3 regions of the Micromonospora sp. WMMD1155 genome follow, and region 1 is predicted to be linked to each of the others. Evidence: riboswitches for the same ligand, from Rfam matches in the RefSeq annotation. Region 1 holds a riboswitch; each other region holds the start of a gene.
The links. A riboswitch is a leader RNA that binds a small molecule or an ion and turns the genes downstream of it on or off. The one in region 1 is predicted to bind S-adenosylmethionine.

Region 2: another riboswitch for S-adenosylmethionine. It lies ahead of O7617_RS33150 (hypothetical protein); the one in region 1 lies ahead of thrC (threonine synthase).
Region 3: another riboswitch for S-adenosylmethionine. It lies ahead of O7617_RS02600 (ABC transporter substrate-binding protein); the one in region 1 lies ahead of thrC (threonine synthase).

What each region holds. Positions count from the first base shown of each region.
Region 1 covers NZ_CP120742.1:3,246,271-3,253,265, reverse strand. The annotation lists gene O7617_RS14830 (hypothetical protein) at 1-22, shown strand, start outside; gene O7617_RS14825 (GNAT family N-acetyltransferase) at 32-1,051, opposite strand; gene thrC (threonine synthase) at 1,318-2,604, opposite strand; SAM riboswitch class I at 2,615-2,750, opposite strand; gene O7617_RS14815 (DMT family transporter) at 2,819-3,787, opposite strand; gene O7617_RS14810 (helix-turn-helix transcriptional regulator) at 3,879-4,184, shown strand; gene O7617_RS14805 (DoxX family protein) at 4,365-4,814, opposite strand; gene O7617_RS14800 (winged helix-turn-helix domain-containing protein) at 5,214-5,441, opposite strand; gene O7617_RS14795 (hypothetical protein) at 5,673-6,215, shown strand; gene O7617_RS14790 (DivIVA domain-containing protein) at 6,338-6,586, shown strand; gene O7617_RS14785 (hypothetical protein) at 6,574-6,843, shown strand; gene O7617_RS14780 (plasmid pRiA4b ORF-3 family protein) at 6,856-6,995, shown strand, end outside.
Region 2 covers NZ_CP120742.1:7,284,456-7,291,450, reverse strand. The annotation lists gene O7617_RS33170 (hypothetical protein) at 1-504, shown strand, start outside; gene O7617_RS33165 (sugar phosphate nucleotidyltransferase) at 672-1,526, shown strand; gene O7617_RS33160 (GIY-YIG nuclease family protein) at 1,749-2,495, shown strand; gene O7617_RS33155 (hypothetical protein) at 2,497-3,432, opposite strand; gene O7617_RS33150 (hypothetical protein) at 3,608-4,234, opposite strand; SAM riboswitch class IV at 4,239-4,359, opposite strand; gene O7617_RS33145 (serine/threonine-protein kinase) at 4,435-6,006, opposite strand; gene O7617_RS33140 (type I restriction endonuclease) at 6,123-6,995, opposite strand, start outside.
Region 3 covers NZ_CP120742.1:625,401-632,395, forward strand. The annotation lists gene O7617_RS02585 (hypothetical protein) at 1-32, shown strand, start outside; gene corA (magnesium/cobalt transporter CorA) at 48-1,178, opposite strand; gene O7617_RS02595 (amino acid transporter) at 1,365-3,305, shown strand; SAM riboswitch class IV at 3,392-3,503, shown strand; gene O7617_RS02600 (ABC transporter substrate-binding protein) at 3,780-4,658, shown strand; gene O7617_RS02605 (amino acid ABC transporter permease) at 4,697-5,470, shown strand; gene O7617_RS02610 (amino acid ABC transporter ATP-binding protein) at 5,467-6,210, shown strand; gene O7617_RS02615 (Na+/H+ antiporter) at 6,258-6,995, opposite strand, start outside.

The DNA.
Region 1 (6,995 bases):
GTTGAAACGGACGGACGGATGAACGGCCGCGTCAGAGGGTGAGCTGCCAGTCGGTCCAGGCGTCCACCGGGCGGAAGCCGAGCTGCTCGTTGATCGCCACCATGTAGCTGTTGCTCGCCGCGTTCCAGGTGTCGATCACGCGGACCGCCGGTTCGTGGGTGAGCAGGTGGTGCAGGTTCTCGGCCTTGGCGATCAGGCCGAGCCGGTGCCCCCGGTGGGCCGGGTCGACGATCGTGATCTGCTGGTACGCGTGCCAGTCGGCGGAGGCGCCCACGTCCAGCAGGGTCCAGGCGACCATCCGGCCGGACGCCTCGTGTCGCATCCCGAGGTGGTAGCGCCGACGGCCCCTGGCGTCCAGGGCGCGCTCGTTGCCACGGATGCGGTCGGCGTCGACCTGCTCCGGTTCCCACTGCACGTCGCCCATGGGCGCGTCCATCATGAGCCGGCCGTCCAGGTAGGCGACGTCCGCGACGTACTCCTGCGGGGTTGTTCCCTGCCAGCAGACCGAGTGGTAGCCCTCGGCCCGGGGTCGGGCCTCGGCCAGCGCCGCGCGCAACGCGACCCGGTCGATCCCACCGACGTCGAGTCGGCGACGCACCTCGGCCAACGCGGGCCGGGCGCCGGTGGCGGCGGCGAACGCGTCCCCCGCGGCCGACCGCGCCGGCCCGTCGGGCAACGCGGAGACGGCCATCGCGACGACCCGCTTGCGACCGTGCTCACGGAGCAGACGCACCGCGTACTCGTGCAGCGCCCGGCCGACGCCCCGCCGCCGTAGGTCGGGGTGCACCACCAGCTCGACGGTGGCGTTGTCGGTGTTGTCCAACTGGGGCAGGTCGAGCTGGAGGTATCCGGCCGGCACACCGTCGAGTCGGGCCAGCGCCCAGAGCGACCGGGTGCCGGGCATCGGGGTGTGGACCATTGCGTCGAAGCGTCGCCGGCAGAAGGGCGGGAAGTCCGGCAGGTCGGCGTCGTTGGCCGCCGACCCGATCCGGTACGCCTCGTCGACAGCGGCCCGGTCGGCGCCGTCGAACGACGTGATGGTGATGCTCATGCCGCCGAGCGTGCACCCGGGAAAAGCGATCGGGCCAGCGAATTATTCGCTGGCCCGATCGAACGTGGTCGGGAGGGACACTCGCACAACGCCTCCGGCGTTGGGTCGTAAGAACTTCAAAAGTCTTCGGCGAAATGCCCTCCCGCACGGAGCATCTTGCGCCGTCCGGTTCCTGCCGTCAAGTCCGTAGCGGCGGGTTTTCCACACTCCCAGCGAAAACCCAGTTACCCGGCGGATCGCCCGCCCTCCGTCCGGGCGGTCCGCGCTCAGCCGAGTAGACCCGCGTCGCGGGCGGCCCGCAGCGAGGGCTTGATGTGGTGGGTCGGCCCGACCTGACCGGCCACCGCGTCGATGGTCTTCAGACCCTCGCCGGTGTTGAACACGACGGTCTCCTTGGTCGGGTCCAGCCGACCGGACTCGACAAACTTGCGCAGCACCGCGACGGTGACGCCGCCCGCGGTCTCCGCGAAGACACCCGTCGTACGGGCCAGATCGCGGATACCGGCCCGGATCTCGTCGTCGTCGGCGTACTCCATCCAGCCGCCGGTGCGGCGGACCGCCTCCAGGGCGTAGAGGCCGGCGGCGGGGTCACCGATGTTGAGCGACTTGGCGATGCCGGTGGGCTTGACCGGGGTGATCGTGTCGGTGTCGGCGTGCAGCGCCACGGCGATCGGGTTGCAGCCGGCCGACTGCGCGCCGAAGACCTTCCAGCCCCCGGCCGGTGCCTCGACCAGGCCGATCTCCACCAGCTCGGAGAACGCCTTGTCAATCTTGGTGAGCAGCTCGCCGCTGGCCATCGGGATGACCACCTGCGCCGGGATCCGCCACCCGAGCTGCTCGGCCACCTCGTAGCCGAGCGTCTTCGAGCCCTCCGCGTAGTACGGCCGGACGTTGACGTTGACGAACGCGGTGTCCTCGAACTCGTCGGTCTCCACCAGCTCGCCGCAGAGCCGGTTGACGTCGTCGTACGAGCCGTCGATGGCGACCAGCTCACCGCCGTAGACGGCGGTGGTGATGACCTTGCCCTGTTCCAGGTCGCTGGGGATGAAGACCACCGAGGGCACTCCGGCGCGGGCGCCGTGCGCGGCCACCGAGTTGGCCAGGTTGCCGGTCGACGCGCACGCGAACCGGGTGAAGCCCAGTGCCCTCGCCGCGGTGAGCGCCACCGAGACGACCCGGTCCTTGAAGGAGTGGGTGGGGTTGGCGCTGTCGTCCTTGACCCAGAGCGGCGCGGTGACGCCCAGCTCGGCGGCGAGGTGCGGGGCCGCCACCAGCGGCGTCAACCCCGGGTCGAGCGTGACCCGGGTGCTCGGGTCCTGACCGGCGGGGAGTAGTGCGGCGTACCGCCAGATGTTCTTCGGCCCGGCCTCGATCTGCTCCCGGGTGACGGTCGCCAGGGCGGCGGTGTCGTACTCGACCTCCAGCGGGCCGAAACACTCGTAACAGGCGTGCTGGGCCGCGAGCGGGTAGCGCGCCGAACAGGCACGGCAGACCAGGGCGCGGGCGGGGCTGGCGGAGGTGTCGATGCCGGAGGCGGCGAGCGTCGACGTCATGTCGAGAGTCCTCTCATCTTTCCCCGCATCGCACGGTGCGGCGGGGACGGAATTGGCACCTGCCCCGCCGGTCGCTCAGCGGTGAGCGCGCGGGGTGGTTGCCGGGGCGTCGTCGGGCCGTATCCCTCAGCCCCTCTGGATGAGGTATGCAGTTGTGCCGCCGAGTCTAGGACAACGCTGTCCGCCCTAGCTACCGCCGATCCCAGCCAGTGGGTCAGCGAGCGCTCACCGCCTCGCGGTCGGTCACCGCGATCGGATCCGTCACCGCGCTCGCGGCGGGCAGCGACGAGGCCCGGGTCCGGGGACGGTTGGCCAGGTTCGCGGCGACCAGCGCGGCGATGGTGACGGCGGCACCGACCAGCTCGACCGGCTCCGGACGGTAGCCGCGGGCGATCTGCACAGCGAACGTGGTCACCGGGACCAGGTTCATGAACAGCGCGGCGTTGGCGGCTCCGAGTCGCTGCACTCCGGTGTTCCAGGCCAGGACCGCGATGACGGCTCCCACGATCACGGCGTACGCCAGCTGTGGGGTGACCGCCACCAGGTCGGCGGCGGCCGGCGCATGCTGCCAGCCGACGGCGTCCGCGCCGATACTCACGGCCAGCATGGCGGCGGTGCCGGCGAGCGCGGTGAGCGTGGTGAAGCGCAGTGGCGACCACGTGCCGAAGCGGCTGGCGCCGTGCGTGTAGACGCCCCAGCCGAGCACCGCGCCGATCATCATCAGGCCGCCGAGACCGAACTGACCGAGCCCGGCAAGGCTTCCGCGCGTGATCACCAGGCCGACGCCGAGGAGCGCCACCAGGGAGAGACCCAGCAGGAGAGGCTTCGGGCGTACGCCGTCACGGGCCCACCGGACCAGCTGGGTGATCACCGGGGTGGTGGCCACGAAGAGCGCCACCTGCTGCGGAGCGGCGTGTTCGAGCGCCAGCCCGGTGAGCACGTTGAAGCCGGCGAAGCCGACCACTCCGAGCACCACCACCTCGACCGTCCGGACGCCGGGCCGCAGCGCGTCGGCACCCTCGCGGAGACGCAGGATGGCGACCAGGACGACGGCGGCGAGAAGGTAGCGGGCGGTGGTCAGGTTGAGCGGGTCGACCCGGTTCAACGCGCTGGCCAGGACCGGGAACATCACCCCCCAGCCGAGGGCGGCGAGCAGTGGGTAGGCGGCGGCGCGGGGTCGCATCGGCAGCTCCAATGTTCGAGTATCGTCGAACCAACGACACCGACCCTAGGAGCTTGTTCGACTATTGTCGAACAACGGTTACACTGGTCACATGGAGCCGCACGAACCCGACCTGAGCGCCGTACCGGTCACCGCCGTGCTGGCCGCACTCGCCGACGACGTGCGGCTGCAGATAGTCCGGGCGCTCGCCGAGGGCGGCGAGGCCGCCTGCGGAAGCTTCGACTTCGGCGTCTCCAAGGCGACTCGCAGCCACCACCTGAAGGTGCTGCGCGAGGCGGGCCTGACCCGCACCCGCGCCGCCGGCACGAGCCGGCTGGTGCGGCTCCGACGCGACGAGCTGAACAGGCTCTACCCCGGCCTGCTGGACGCGGTCCTCACCTCCCGCCCGGCGGGCTGACCGCTCCCCACCCGCCAGCGTCACCGCCACGCCCGGCGGGGGACCACCTCCTCTCGCGCGCCCTTTGGAGCTGAATCGTTTGCGGCATCGGGCCGGCAGGACCGCCCTCGCTCCCCCGAACCCGCACGCGTCGCCGGAACCGCCTCGTCGAGGCTCCGGCGACGCGCGGCACGGGTCTGCTCAGACGGACACCGGGCTGGGCTCGGCCACCGAGGACGGCAGTGCGTCGGCGCGGCGTCGGAAGAGCAGTGCGTCAAGCGCCCACGGGCCGGAACCGAGTGCGGCGACCAGCAGGAACGACCAGCAGAAGAGGGCCGACAGTTCGCCCCCGTTGTGCAGTGGCAGCAGGTGGTCCGGCTGGTGCACGACGAAGTAGGCGTACGCCATCGAGCCGGACGCCAGGAACGCGGCGGGTCGGGTGAACAGCCCGACCAGCACCAGGGCGCCGCAGACCAACTGGATCAGCGCCGCCCACCAGCCGGGCCAGGTGCCGACCGGTACCGCTTGGCCGGTCATGGGGTTGCCGCCGAACAACCCGAAGACCGAAGTCAGACCATGCAACGTGAACAGCAGACCGATCACGATGCGAAACAGGGAGAGGGTCGGCCCGCCGAGCCGAGAGACGTCCATGGGTACCTCCATCGAAGGAAACAGATCTCTTCAATGTGAAGCATGAACGTATCGACGGTTATAACTTCTTTGCTAGTGGGAAAGTCCCCGGTCGGAATGTACCGTCGCCCAGGGCCCCGCGTCGAGCAGCAGCAACGCCACAGCCGCGACAACCGCGCCCCCGAGCTGCGCAAATAGGCCAGTCGAGGTAGGCCAGTCGAGGTAGGCCAGCCGCCCTGGACACGCTCCCACACTGTGGGTGCGGCCCGTTGCGCCCACCTCCCACACGGGCTTGGTGCAGCCCTCACCCCCGGGACGAGGCGTCTCGCGAGTCATGCGACCTCGCTCGCCGAGACAGCGTTGCGCTCGAATTCTCGTGATGCGGGCATGCGAGGTGCTCACAGCTAGGCACACCTACCACTAGTCGTCGGCTCGATCACGTACGAAGACGCCGCGACCCTGATGACCCTCAACCAGGCCCTCAGCGCGAAGTGTCAGCATGGCCGAACGGATGACCTGGGTAGACACCCCGTAGTGGGCGCACAGTTCGGAGATGGACGGCAGCTTGTCACCAGGCTTCAGGTCGCCCGACCTGATCCGATCGCGAATCTCGGTGGCTATGCGCTCATAGAACGGCGTGACTGACATGGTGGTGCTCCCTCGTCGGCACCACCATCTGACCACTCTTCGCTTATGACATCAAGTTCTTGGTGTTTCAAGGGTTGCACTACTGATACTAGGCATCATATGTTGAGGCCGAGGCGACCCTCGTCGGCAAAACAAGGGGCGACTCACCCCGGGTACGCCCGGTTCGCCGGGGCAGCACCCCCCTGTGCTGCTGCCCCGGCATCCCTGAACCCCCACGAGAGGAGTCCACCCGTGACCGTGTCGGAGACAGCGGCGGAAGTGCCGGCGGCGAGCGCGATCTGGTCGGTCGAGCAGGTGACGGCCGAGCTGCGCGAGACGTACCTCGCCGTCGCCGCCGCCGCCGTGTTGCTGGAACGGACTGGGGCCGGCTGCGCCCACCCGGCGATCCGGCTGGCCCGGCGCAGCGGTGAGGATGCGCTCGACCTGGCCGGCGACGCGGAGCGGCAGCTCAGCGACGGCGTTCACCTGCTTCGCGCCGACGCCGGCCACCAGGATCGGGCCACCATCGCCGGATTGGTCGAGGTGTTGGACACCGTCCGGGACCAGTTGGCCGCCGCCGCAGCCCGGGTCGGGCAGCTTCCCGCCCGGATCAGCATCGCCGGGCAGGAACTCGTCGGCAGCGACCACCGCGACCCGAGCACCGAGACGGCGGCCGGGCAGTGGCACCGGGCCGCCGACCAGCTCGGGCTGATGACCGAGAGCCTGTCCGCGGCGGTCGCCGCGCTCACGTCGTACACCGGCGGGTTGTCCGGCGCGGAACCCGCCGCCACCTGAACGTGCCCGCGGACCTGCGCGGGACGGGAAGGCCCGGGGCGGGTGCCGGTCGACCCCGCCCGCCCCGGTGCCGCCCGGCACCAGCATCGAACGGAAGGCGGTCCACAGTGATCTACCAGACCATGCGGCGCCTGCTCCCCCAGCACGTCCGCGCCGCCACCTTCGGCGTCCGCCGGTGGCGCGGCCTCGACCCCACCCAGGTGTACGGCTACCTCGACCTGATCGCCGACGAGTTGGAACGACTCACCCGCGATCTCGCCACCGCGAACACCGAGGGTGAACGCATCCGGCAGGCGCTGCGGCAGTGGCAGTCGCGGCACACCGCCTGCCGGCACACCTCGACCGCGGCGAACAGCGGGTGGTCCCGGTGACCGAACCCCACTGGATCATCCACCTGCCGACCACCCTGCGGCGGGTCGACGACGCTGCGGCGCTGGCCATGGCACTACGCCACTCCCTCGGCCATGTGCTCGCCATCGACTTCGGCGAGACGACGTTGAGCGAGGAGGACCGCCAGTTCGTGCGTACCCGAGTCTGGTGTGACCACCGCCTGCCCGGCGGCCACCGCTGCATCCTGCCCGCCGACCACCGCGGCGGGTCGTGCGCGGCGCAGCCCTGGCAAGCGTGAAAACATGCTCGGATGAGTCCCGTCAGTCGTCGTCGTAAGCGTGCCAGGTCCAACCGCTCCGGCCAGCGGGTCGTGCGTCGCGCCACGCCCGTCGAGGCGGTCCAGTGTGACTGCCCGGCCTGCTCGGATGCTGACTTCGACCCGCAGAGCTT
Region 2 (6,995 bases), 3.3 Mb from region 1:
GCCCTCGACCAGCCCACCGTTGGCGTCGTCGTCGGCTCCCGCCGCCGACCCGACTCCCACGGCTACTACCCGCCCGCTGGCCCGGTCCCGACCGCTCTGCTCTACCAGCGAGCCGTCCGGGACCTCCTGCAACTCGACACCACCGACCCGCAGGCCGGCTTCAAAGCCTTCCCTGTCGCCGCCCTACGCGCCGCACTGCCTCTCGTCACGGACCAGAGCCTGGCGTTCGACAGCGATCTGCTCGCCGCCATTCGGCGAAGCAATTACACGGTGGCCGAGGTCGGGATCGCCGCTCTCCACCAGTACGTCGAGGGCCCGCGGGGAACCCCGCGGGACTACGACGCCATGCTGAACGCCGTCTACCGGCAGGCACTGCACCATGGTCTCGATCCCGACCTTCGCCGTACGCCGACGTGGGACCGGATCCGTCACGCTGGCTCCCTGGCCGCAGCCGCCGCCGAGCGTCCTCCCACCACCCTGCTCATGCCGTCCACCCCGCGTTAATGCGATGCCGCGGACCGCCGGCACTGAACCGCCGGCGGTCCCCGCTCGTTGCGCGTGCTCCATGTGCCATGAATCTGGACCGACAGACCGTAAACTGGGCATACGCGTCCCGGCTCACCGTCGCAACACCCTGACGGCCGGTGCACCTCCGACCGAAAGGCGAGTCAGTGAAGGCCGTCATCGCTGTTGCCGGCATGGGCAGCAGGTTCTTTCCGATCGGCAAGACGATCAACAAGTCCATGCTGCCGATCCTCAACCATCCGGTCCTGGCCTACGCGGTCGCCGACTGCATCGCAGCCGGTGCCCGCGAGATCGCGATCGTGACCGCCCCCGGCGAAGCCGGCCGCCAGGTGCGCCATTACCTCAGCGAGGACCACGACCTCAAGGCATACTTCAGCGCACGAGGCTGGCAGGACAAGTACGCGCCTCTCGCCGATCTACACCACCAGGCCGACTTCACGTTCCTCGAGCAGCCCCGCGACGACCGGTACGGCACCGCGCTGCCTGCCATCATCGCCGCCGAGTTCATCGGCAACGAGGATTTCCTCCTTGTCGCCGGGGACGATCTTCTCCTCCGCGCCGACGGTGGATCCGACCTCGCCGACCTCGCGGCTGCCCGGGCCGCCGCTGGTACACCGGCCGCGCTCGCCGCCGCTACGGTGCCGGGCGCCGAGGCCCACCGATACGGCATCCTCCACCCACGCACCGCCGCAGCCGGCCACCACCTGCTCGACGAGCTCTTGGAGAAGCCCGACAGCTACGGCGAACCGACCGCGTACATCAACATCAGCCGCACCCTGCTACCCGCCGACGCGGTGGCCTACTTCCAGAAGCTGACCCCGGCCTCTAACGGCGAGTATCAGGCCACCGACGCCGTCGCTGCCTTCGCACGCGATCACGACGTACTGATCCAACCCATTACCGGCCAGTACCACGACTGTGGCAACCCCGCCGGCTGGCTCGCGGCCAATAACGCTGCAGCCGCAATCCAAGCTCTCACGGTCACTGGCCCGCGCGACTGATCTGAGGGGCACGGCGACATCGTCGCCAAGCTTCCCGATGCCCTTGACCCCATCGGTTGGTAGCCCGACATCCGGCCCTGTGGGCTCCTGGGCCCCCGCCGCGCACGGACGGCCGGTCTTCCGCACGGGCTCCGGCTCGGCGGCCAGTGAGCCATGTTGGATACTCTTCCCGCTCATTCCGGCCGCTGCTGAGGTGGCCGGGATCGCCGCATCCGGCGGCGCATGAAGCTACGGGAGGAGGAGGCGGTCGTGGCATCTCCAGTTCGAGACCATCGCGTGCAGGTCGTGCAGAAGTGGGGCTTCGGGATGGCCCCCGTCAAGCCCGAGGTCCAGCAGAAACGACGTCAGTCGGTAGCGGCCGTGCTGAGCTACCTCCAGAACGGGCCGATTGAGTCCAGCCCGCCACTGCTGGAGGCCCTGTCGGAAGTCAAGGGGTTCTACTCGCGCTGTCACAAGCAGGACCAGTGGGACTGGTTCACCGTGTGGCAACAGCTGGGCCGCCCCGGACGTAAGCGCTGCCTACAAGTTGGTGATGCGCTCAGTCGCCTACGGACCGCCATCAATGACGGCGACGATGCCACCGCTGCGAATCAGCTCACGCTCCTGACTGACGCGAACGTGCAGGTCCATCTCGCTGGACTCGTCGAAGAACAACCACGTGAACCGCGAGGAGCCGGCTACATCTACGTGCTGTCGACTCGCGAGCAGCCTCGGATGCTGAAGATTGGCTACACCGAGCGGACCGTCGAGGAGCGGGTGAAGGAGATCAACCGGGCGACAGGCGTCGTTATCCCGTATGGCGTGCGCGCTTTGTGGGTGGTCGCGGATGCTCCGTCAGTAGAGGCTGAGCTGCACGATCGACTGGCACCCTACCGCGTGCGTAAGGACCGCGAGTTCTTCGACCTCGACTTTCGCGACGCGTCCGCCCTCATCCAGGGCTGCATAGATGGTCTCCGACGCGAGGACTAACCTAACCGCCCGTGGTGAGCAGCTGACGGAAGGCCACACGTTCCTCCCATAGATCAACGGGCCGGCCCGCCAACTCAGCCAGGAGTTCCGGTAGGCGCCACGTCGTCAGATGTGCGTAGCGGGCGTTGTAGACGCCGACGGCCTCGATGGCGAACTCGTCAGGGAAGTCCAGCAGTACGTAGCCGAGCAGCTGCATGATGGTCGGCGCTTCCAGCGATGGCCGCCGTGTCCCGTCGCGGCGCTTGCTGCCGAGGCTCGTCTTGAGTTCGAGCAGCAGGCCTGCGGCGATCAGGTCGGCGTCGGCGTTCATCAGCGATGATCCGGTGAAGGTCGGCCCGACGGCCCAAGCGCCGTGCCGTGTCGACAGGGACGGCAGGAGGCTCTGTTTGGCGAAGGCACGCAGGGTCTGGAGCTCATCGAGGGCGGCGGGTGGGGCGAGCTCAAGGAGCTTTTCGGCGGTGATGGACCTTGGGGCCAGGGCCATCAACGGGGATCCGGGCGTGGGACCGACCCGGTGCAGGTCGGTGAGGAGCGCCAGCGCCCAGCAGGCCCGGGCAACGAGTTGATGGTCGGCCTCGCTGCCCGTGGCCGGCCCGGTGAACCGGGAGGTCCCCAGGCTGTCGCCGCTTCCGGAGTAATTCAGCGTGCGCGCCAGTTCGTGGACCGCGTGCCGGAGTGGGGGAGTGCGCGCGCCGAGCATTGCCAAGCGCAGATCCGGTCTGGGATGCACCATGAAGCGCACCATCCAGTCGAAGGCCGAGCCGACGGTGCCCGGGTTCGCCTGGCTCCCAGGCACGACAAGGGAGCCCACGGATTCCCGATACCGGGCCTGCAGGTCCTGCCAGCGGCCGAACCGCCCCTGAATGAACAACCTCGCTGGAGAGGCTCTGTCGCTCAATGCCACGGTCAGCGCCGGCCAACCACTAACGATGGTCATGCTTCGACCACCAGGCGCCGGCATCGCTGCCCGCCACTGTCCATCATGGCCGGATGCTATCGAACGCCGCGGCATTCGAGCTGCCCGTCATCACCGGACCGTCGATGGAAGATGACCAGCGCGGCCGCTGTTGGCGATGTCGGGTACCGCCAACAGCAGCCGCCTGGACTGGCGGTCAACGAGCAGTGGACAGGAATTCGTTCTGGGCCTGTCGGAGGCTGCTGAGGTCGTTGGGTACGGGCATGACCCCGTAGCGGTCGAAGGCGTCAACGCTCGCTCCAAGCGACGGCGGCGAGTGCCGCTGCCACTCGGCCAGCGGCACGCTCGAAGCAGTCAGGCGTAGTGGCTCGGCGAGCCGGGCGAACTCCACCTGCTGCCACTCGCGCAGCTTGTTACCACGCCGCGCGGAGGCCATCAGCGTGGCGGCGACCTTGGTGGTCGTGGCCGTCTGCGGCTGGATCACGCCGCCGTTCATGATCGAGTGTCGGCCCAGCGGCAGTGCGGCGCGGTGGCCGTACCGCTCGCCGACCACCTGCGAGACGTGTCGGCAGGTCTCGCAGGCCAGCCACGACCACCGGGTTCGGGTGGTCACCGTGTCCCGCACGCACAACACACACAGGTCGAGGTCACCGGGGATGTCCTGCCCCTCCCACTGCTGCTCCCACTCCGGCGTACGCGGCTGGCAGCGGCACCGCTGCTCGCGTGGGGCGCCGTCGCGGAGGTGCCCGCAGGTCAGGCAGACCGCGAAAGCAGTCAGGTCCAGCTCTTCGAACGGCACGGTGAACTCGCTCTCCGGTGCCACGAGGCACCCGCTCTTGCCGTACCGCAGCTTGCGGTCGACCTGGTCTTCCCCCGGAGGCACCGTGCGCGGGTGGCGCGGTTGCCGGGTCAGCAAGCCGGGAGGCTTGACGCTGACCACTCTTGACGCCCAGGAAGCATAGAGATCATCGAGGCCGGGAGCAACTCCGCGGGTGGAGACTTGAGCCAACGGCGGTGGCGGAACTATCCGTCGGCGGCGAGTCTGAGCCGGGCAAGCAGGTCGGCGACTTCCCGGGTCAGCTCATGGTCTGGGCCGTAGACGACGCAGAGGTCGTCGTGCAGCGGTTGCAGCTCGTCTGCGGCCTCGGCGGCCTTGTCTTCGGAGACCAGCAGTATGCCGATGTTGAAACGTAGGTCGAGAGCCGTGGGGGAAACGTCGCCGGAGGCGGCGCGTACGTGCGTCAGCACCTGCCGGAACTGGCGCAGGGCTGTTGTGGCCTGGCCGAGTTCCGCCCGGCAGTGGGCTGCCTGCCGGAGGCATTCCAACGCGTCCTCGCTGGTGGGGCCAGCGGTACGGGTGTACGCCGCGGCGAGGGCGTCGAACTCCGGCAGTGCGCGCCGGAAGTCCCCGCCGATGATAAGGATGGCGGCTCGCCGTGATCGCAGGCCCAGTACGCGGGGACTCTCAGCACCGAGCGCCTCGCTGGCGGGGCCGATGACGCTCTCGAGCACATCCGCGGCTTGGGCGAACCGCTCGTCGTCCAGCAGCTCATCGGATTGGGTAACGGCGGCCTTGATCGCGTCTCGAACCTCGGTCCGCAGGATCGCCGCCGGATCGGCAGCCGACATGCGCGGCGCCGGGACCACGGGAGCGGGTGCGGGTCGGCGGCGGGGCGCATTGGGTCGGCGGTACACCAGCGTCGGGTCGGGCATCGTGCTGCTCGCGCGCTCGGAGGCGGGCAGTGCCGATCCAGGTAGGGGCAGGAAAGGCAGCAGCCGCTCGTAGACGTCGTAGGCGTCCGCCGGCCGGTCCTCTGGGGCCTTGGCCAGCAAATCGAGGACCAGTTCCTCGATCGCTGCGGGCACGTCGTGGCGGAGCGTCCGTAGCGGTGGTGGCGGCTCGGTGATGTGCTGGTGCCACAGTTCGAAGTCGCTGCCGCCAGCGAAGACGCGTCGCCCGGCGAGGAGTTCGTGCAGGACACAGCCCAGGGCGTACAGGTCGCTCTGCGGCGTGACCTGTGCGTTCTGGATCTGCTCGGGCGGCATGTAGTGGTGGGTGCCGAGGGCGCTGCCGGTTGCGGTGAGGCGGGTGACGTCGGTGCGCAGGATGGCGGCGATGCCGAAGTCGAGGAGCTTGATCGCCCCATCCGAGGTGACCAGAACGTTGTCGGGTTTGAGGTCGCGGTGCACGACGGGGATGGCGTGGGCGTGGGAGAGGACGGTGCAGATCTGCGCGGCGATAGCGGCTGCCCAGGTAACCGGCAGCGGCCGCTGTGGGTCGATGAAGGCCCGCAGGGCGGTGCCGCGAACGAACTCCATCACCAGGTAGAGCCGGTCGTATGAGCGATCGAGGACCGCGTCGTACACCTGGGGCACGCCATGGTGTTGGATGCGTGCGGTGACGCGGGCCTCGCGGCGGAATCGCTTGGCGAACTCTTCCGCCTGCTGCGAGGTTTGCACGGCCTCGACGCGGATCAGTTTGATGGCGACCTCACGGTCGAGGACGCTGTCGTAGCCGCGCCAGACATGCCCCATGCCGCCCGAGCCGACTTCCTCGACCCGTTCGTATCGACCGGCGATCGGCTCTGCCCGCACGTTGCCCCCACCCCTGCGACTGTCCCAGCCAGATGGTCAGTGTTGCGGTCGAACCGATCACCGTCCAGGGTTGCCGCCGCGGCGTGTCACGCTGGCGCCGCGACGGCACCGGCCGGTCAGGCCACCGCGTCGTCGACGACCCCCTCCTGTCGGCGGATCAGCCGCCAGGCGGCGCTGCGGGCGCTGCGGTTGAGCGAGCTGCGGAAGTTCTGCTGCGGGTCGAAGTACTTGCGCCCCAGGTCGGCGGTGCTGTCGAAGTGGTCCATCATCTTGTCCTCGAAGACCGGGTCGAAGACGTGGCCGAAGTTCTCCTCGTCGTTGGCGACGGCGGCCAGCCGCACCTTCGGGTCGGCTAGCGCCTCGTTGAAGGGCTTGATGACGTCCTGCTCGGTGAACTCCGTGCCGTACTTCTGGTTGAACCTGTCGATGAGTTCCGACAGCAGCGACTTCTCCGACTCCTTGGCACCGCCGGATCCATCGCCGAAGCCCTTCATGTCGGCCGGCCCCTCGGGGACGAGACTCACGTCGTGCTCACCGGTCTTCTCCACCCGAAGATGGCTGAGGTCGACCTCGCCGATGTCCACGCCGCCGTCCTCACCGCGCGGCAGCCGATTGAGCAGGTGCCGCCCGTAGAGGTAGAGACGCTCCAGTTCGGCGTCGATGTAGGTGACGATGCCGGAGAGGAAGCTGTACTTGCGGACGTAGTCGTTCAGGTCGGCCCGGAAGGTCTCGGCCGTCTCCTGGTCGTCCTCGTCGTCGCCGTTGAGCAGGTCGGCGAAGCGGGTCACCGCAGGATCGAGATGCCGGTACAGCTCCGCGTGGAGCTTCTCCCACTTCGCCGTGTTGCCGGCGGCCTGCCGCTGAGCAGCCAGGTAAGCAGCCGCGAACGCCTGCATCTCCTCATCGACGAGGACCGGCACAGACATCACCCTGCTCTGCGCGGTGTAGAGCAGGTTGGGGTCCGAGGGCAGGGTGGCAGCTTCCTCGAA
Region 3 (6,995 bases), 2.6 Mb from region 1:
ACGAGCGGCACATCCTGCGCGGCATCGAGTGATCCCCGCCGGGCGGCTCACAGCCAGCCGCGCCGCTTGAAGATCAGATAGAGGGTCCCGCAGACCAGCAGCATCAACAGCAGCGCGAACAGGTAACCGAAGCGCCAGTGCAACTCCGGCATGTGGACGAAGTTCATTCCGTACACGGTGCCGATGAGCGTGGGAGCGAACAGGATCGCCGCCCAGGACGAGACCTTCTTCAGCTCCTCGTTCTGCGCGTAACTGGCCGCCGTGAGGCTCCGCATCTCCTCGTTCTGCTGCTGCGAGACGAGTGTGGCGTTGACGGTGAGGATGTTCTGCAACAGGTGCCGAAACCCGTCGACGCGTTCCACCACCTGGGTCAGGTGGTCGGTCACGTCCCGCAGATAGCGGCGCAGCTCCTCGTCCGTGTCGGCACCGCCCGCGCCGTCGGCCAGCGCGTCGAGCACCGCGAGCAGGGGTCGCGCGGCGCGCTGAAACTGGATCACCTCCCGGCTCAGACCGTAGATGCGCCGGCTCGCGTTCGGGTCGCCGCCGAACACCTGGGTCTCGATCTCGTCGATGTCGTTCTCCAGCCCGGCCACGACCGGCGCGTACCCGTCGACGACCTGGTCGAGGATCGCGTACAGGACCGCGTCGGGGCCCCGGGCGAGCATCTGCGCCTCGACCTCCATGCGCCGCCGCACCGCGGCCAGATCCGGTGCCTCACCGTGCCGGACGGTGATCACGAAACCCGGCCCGATGAACAGGTGCAACTCGGAGAACTCGACCTCCTCCCGAAGGTCGTCGTAGCGGGCGGCGCGTAGCACCACGAACAGCGTCTCGCCGTAGCGTTCCAGCTTGGGCCGCTGGTGGGCGTTGATCGCGTCCTCGACCGCCAGGTCGTGCAGCCGGAACTCCCGCGCCAGCGAGGTGATCTGCTCGATGTCGGGCCGGTACAGCCCGATCCAGGCCATCGCGCCGTCCTGCTCCTGTAGGCAGCGGTACGTCTCGGCCAGGCCGGACGGCGAGGCGAACCGGTGCCCGTGGAGGTAGACGGCGCTGTCCACCAGGCCACCGGCGGGCGGAGCGGGCGGCTCCGTGGACGGTGGCACGCCGACAGTGGTCTCGTACTCGTCGAGTTGGCGACCGAAGCCACCACCCGGGCGGAAGCGACGGCCACCGACCATGCCCCTGTCCCCTCCCCAGTGAGGCCCGGTCCGGCACACTCCCGCCAACCCGGGGGCGCTGCTTCCCCGGTGTCCCGAGCGCGAAACCCGCAGTGGGGCGAGGTGGGTTCCGCGCACCGGCGGACGGGCGCGTCGCCCAGGGCGGATACTCACGGTGACCAGGGGCGGTATGACGGGGGCGCGCCGGTGGAGGTCGACGGACGCGCGGGCCGGCTGCGGGAGTGGCTGCTGCGTGCCGGCGCGGAGGAACCCGTGCAGCACCCGGGGCCGCACGGGCGTCCACCGGAGCACCGGCACCACCCCTGGTGGAAGGTGATGTGCCTGACCGGTGTCGACTACTTCTCGACGTTGGGCTACCAGCCGGGCATCGCGGCCCTCGCCGCCGGGGCGCTCTCGCCGGTGGCGACCCTGGTGCTGGTGCTGGTGACCCTGCTGGGCGCGCTGCCGGTCTACCGACGGGTGGCGGCGGAGAGCCCACACGGTGAGGGTTCCATCGCGATGCTGGTACGCCTGCTGAGCTACTGGCCGGGCAAACTGCTGGTGCTGGTGCTGCTCGGCTTCGCGGCCACCGACTTCATCATCACCATCACCCTCTCGGCCGCCGACGCGACCGCGCACATCGACGAGAACCCGTTCTGGCCGAGCGCGCTCAAGGGGCACGAGGTGCTGCTCACGCTGCTGCTCGTGGCACTGCTGGGCGCGGTGTTCCTCAAGGGATTCACCGAGGCCATCGGGATCGCCGTCGTCCTGGTCGCGGTCTACCTGACGCTGAACGCGGTGGTGGTCGCCGACGCGCTGTGGCGGGTGGTGACGCACCCGAGCGCGGTCGAGGACTGGACCACCGCGTTGACCACCGGCCACGGCGATCCGTGGATGGTGGTCGCGTTGTCGTTGTTGGTCTTCCCGAAGTTGGCGCTGGGTCTCTCCGGCTTCGAGACCGGGGTGGCCGTGATGCCGAGCGTGCGGGGCGACCCGCGGGACACCGAGGCGCGACCGCTGGGCCGCATCCGTGGCGCTCGCCGCCTGCTCACCACCGCCGCCGTGATCATGAGCGTCTTCCTGATCACCAGCAGCGTGACGACCACGATCCTGATCCCACCGGAGGCGTTCCAGCCCGGCGGGCCGGCGAACGGCCGGGCACTGGCCTACCTGGCGCACGCGCATCTCGGGGAGGTGTTCGGCACCGTCTACGACCTGTCCACCATCGGGATCCTCTGGTTCGCCGGGGCGTCGGCGATGGCCGGGCTGCTCAACCTCGTACCCCGCTATCTGCCCCGCTACGGCATGGCGCCGACCTGGGCGCGGGCGGTCCGGCCGCTGGTGCTGGTCTTCACCGCGGTGGCGTTCCTGATCACGGTCGTCTTCGAAGCCAGCGTGGACGCGCAGGGTGGCGCGTACGCGACAGGGGTTCTGGTGTTGATCACCTCGGCGGCGACGGCCGTGACCCTCGCGGCGGTGCGGCACCGGCAGCGCGGCCGCACGATCGCGTTCGGCACCATCGCGGTGATCTTCGTCTACACCACGCTGGCGAACGTGGTGGAACGCCCCGACGGCGTCAAGATCGCGGCCTGTTTCATCGGCGGGATCATCGTGGTCTCGCTGCTCTCCCGGTTGTCCCGCGCCTTCGAGCTGCGGGTCGACCGCGTCGAGCTGGACCCGGTGGCGACCCGGATGATCAGCGAGCGTGACGGACGACGGATCCGCCTCATCGCCCACGAGCCGGACGGTCGGGACGAGGCGGAGTACCAGGCCAAGCTGGCGCAGACCATGGCGGACAACGACTTCCCCGACGCCGGCGACGTGCTCTTCGTGGAGGTGCGGGTCACCGACCCGTCGGACTTCGAAACCGAATTGGTGGTGACCGGCCGCCTGGTCGGCGGCCACCACTCGGTGCTCAGTGTGACCAGCTCCGCGGTGCCCAACGCGCTCGCCGCCCTGCTGCTGGAGATCCGGGACCGGACCGGTCGGCGCCCCCACATCTACTTCGAGTGGACCGAGGGCGGCCCGGGCCGCAACGTCCTGCGCTACCTGGCGTTCGGGCAGGGTGAGATCGCCTCCGTCACCCGGGAGATCCTGCGCCGTCACGAGCCCGATCCGCGCCGACGGCCACACGTGCACGCCGGCTGACCGGAGTGCCGGCCACCCGTCTCCCCTGGTGAGCGTGGTCATAACGACTGGACGACCCACCCGTGCCTGCTGCTAGCCTCGGCGCAGGTCATGAGCGCCAGCGCGAAGCCCCGGCTCGCTGGCCGGCAACCCTCCTCCGCGGTGGGGTGCCCCGGGTGAAGACCAGGCATCGACAGGACGTCGGTGCAAGCGTGGCCTGGCACCCAGGTCAGCACAGACCCGGGAGAACCATGCGCATCCTCAGCACCGCCCCGCCGACCGGCATCGCGGACGTCCGCGTCGGTCGTCCCTCGCCGGCACTGATCCGGCGACGGCACGTGGACATGATGCGAATGTGCAGCGCCGCGTGTCGTCGCGGCAGCACGCACTAGCGCAGCCCTCTTCCCGAACCTCCCTCACCGGTACGCCCATCGGGCGCACCGCCGGCGACGCACATCCCGTGCGTGCCGGTACGCGACCTTCTCGGAGACACCCGTGCGACTTCTTCCTGCCCTGACCCGTGCCACCGCCCTGGGCGCAGCCGCCGTCCTGGCCGCCACCGCGCTCACCGCCTGCGGCGGCGACAGCTCGTCCGACAGCGGCGCCAACCCGTACGGCCTGGCGCAGCCGGGCGTGCTGCGGGCCGGCACGCTCACCGACGCCCCGCCGAACGTGTACCTCAAGGACGGCAGGTTCACCGGCTTCGACAACGACCTACTGACCGCCGTGGCCGGCAAGCTCGGCCTCCGCGTCGAGTTCGTCGGCACCGACTTCTCGGCGTTGCTCTCCCAGGTCAACAACCACAAGTTCGACGTCGGCAGCTCCTCGATCACCATCACCGAGGCACGGAAGAAGACCGTCGACTTCGGCAACGGCTACGACTTCGGTTACTTCGGTCTGGACGTCCCGGCGGGCTCGCCGATCACCGGCTTCGACCAGCTCGCCGGCAAGCGGGTCGTGGTGGTGCAGGGCACCGTGCAGGACGACTACGCCACCGGCAAGCAGCTCGACCCGGTGCGGGTGCCGGACTACAACGGCGCGATCAACCAGCTCAAGGCCGGCACCGCCGACGCGTGGATCGCCCCGGCGGAGATCGGCGAGAAGTCGGCCGCCGACAGCAACGGCAAGATCACCGTGGCGGCCAAGCAGCTCAGCCCGGCACCGACCGCGTACGCCGTCGCGAAGGGCGGCGACGAGCTGCGCGAGGCGCTGAACAAGGCTCTCGACGAGGTCATCGCGGACGGCACCTGGAGCCGGTTGCAGGCCCAGTACTACCCGGGCCGCCCGATCCCGGCGGACTTCAAGCCGGGCAGCGGCGCGGCCACGCCGTCGGCGGCCACGTCAGCCGCGCCGTCGGCGTCGGCCGCCTCCTGAGCGGTGACGAGCGAGCAGGACGGTAGGAGAGGCGACCGATGGATCCGTTGAGCACCCTCTGGGAGACGTTCTTCGACCTCGACGCGATGCGCGAGGCGCTGCCCGAGATGCTGACCGTCGGGTTACCGAACACGCTGATCCTGGCGGTCTCCGCCGCCCTGCTCGGCTCGGTGCTGGGCCTGCTGCTGGCCGTCGCCGGGATCTCCCGCAGCCGGTGGTTGCGCTGGCCGGCGCGCGTCTACACCGACGTGTTCCGGGGGCTGCCGGCCGCGGCGACGATCCTGCTGATCGGCGTCGGGCTGGCCCCGCTGGGCATGCAGGTCTGGGGTCCGGACCCCTACCCGTTGGGGATCCTGGCGCTGTCGCTGATCGCCGCCGCGTACATCGGGGAGATCTTCCGCTCCGGCATCCAATCGGTGGAGGCCGCCCAGTTGGAGGGCGCCCGCGCGCTCGGCTTCTCCTGGAGCGACTCGATGCGGCTGGTGATCATCCCGCAGGGCGTCCGGCGGGTCCTGCCGGCCTGGGTCAACCAGCTCATCGCGCTGATCAAGGACTCCAGCCTGGTCTACTTCCTCGGCCTGGTGGCCAGCCAACGGGAGCTGTTCCGGATCGGGCAGGACTACGCGGCCACCACCGGCAACGAGTCCGCGCTGCTCCTGGCCGGGCTCTTCTACCTGGCGCTGACGGTACCGCTGACGCACGTCGTCAACTGGATCGACAGGCGGCTGCGCCACGGCCGGCCGGCCGCCGCGCCGACCGACGAGGACGACGACCTCCCGTTGCCCGCCACCGTTCAGGGAGACCGGCGATGACCACCGACACCACCACCTCGGTCAGCCTCGACGTCCGCGACGTGCACCTCGCCTTCGGGCCGAACCGGGTGCTGCGCGGCGTCGACCTGACCGTGCCGCGCGGCGCGACGGCCTGCGTGATCGGCCCGTCCGGGTCCGGCAAGTCCACACTCCTGCGCACCGTCAACCGACTGATCGAGCCGGACCGTGGCGACGTGCTGTTGGACGGGCGCAGCGTGCTGGGCGACGACCCGGACGGCCTGCGGCAGCGGGTCGGGATGGTCTTCCAGCAGTTCAACCTGTTCCCGCACATGAGCGTGCTCCGCAACGTCACCCTCGCACTGCGCCGGCTGCGCAAGCTCGGCCAGGACGAGGCGGAGGCCGTCGCCCGGGCCCAACTGGACCTGGTGGGGTTGGCGGCCAAGGCCGACGCACGACCGGCGCAGCTCTCCGGCGGTCAGCAGCAACGGGTGGCGATCGCCCGGGCGCTGGCGCTGCGGCCCGAGGTGATGCTCTTCGACGAGGCCACCTCGGCGCTCGACCCGGAGCTGGTCAAGGGTGTGCTCGGGGTGATGGCCGACCTGTCCGCCGCGGGCATGACCATGGTGGTGGTCACCCACGAGATGGGCTTCGCCCGGCAGGTCGCCGACACCGTCGCCTTCATGGACCGGGGAGTCGTGCTGGAGGCCGGGCCGCCCGAGGCGGTCTTCGAACGGGCCGAGCACCCCCGGCTTCGCCGGTTCCTGTTCCAGGTGCTCTGAGCCGCGACGGCTCCCCGGTGCGCTGAGCCGCCACGGCTCCCCGGTGATCACTCATCGGGTCCGCGCCCCAGCAGCCGGATCTCCTCGTTGTCCAGGGCGGCCTGGAGTTCCTGCAACACCAGGTCGTCGATCTCCCGGTTGTCGCGCAGTCGGGTGACCTCCCGACGCTTGTGGGCGAGGACGCGCAGGCGTAACTGACGTTCCAGCCGCCGCTCCTCGGCGGTGCTCCCGCCGCTCTCGTTGAGGTCCTCCAGGTGCCGCTGGTACTCGGCTCGCAGCCGATGGACCGACTCCTCCTGCGCGCCGACCTCGGCCGCCACCTGCGGCAGAGCGGCGAGGCCCGCCTCGGTGGCCCGGCGCTGGGCATGCCGGGTCTCGTCGACGCGTCCGGGGTCGCCGACCAGCCCCGCCCAGCGCACGACCAGCGGCAGGGTGGCGCCCTGCAGCAGCATGATCAGCACGATCACCAGCGCGGTGACGAAGATGATCAGGTCGCGCTCGACCACCGGTTGACCGTCGACGGTCACCGTCGGTACGGCCAGGGCGGCGGCGAGCGACACCGCGCCCCGGAACCCGGACCAGCCGGCGACTGTCCCCACCCGCCAGGCCGAGGGCCCCTGGCTCGGGTCCATGATCCGGCGACGTCGCAGCCTCGCGATCTGCGCGGTCAGGTAGACGAAGAACAGCCGGGTGCCGATGACGACGAGCGTCACCACGAGCACGATCACCAGGGCGCGCCCGGGCGAGGTGCTGGTGATGCCCCGCACCGCGCGGGGTATCTGCGT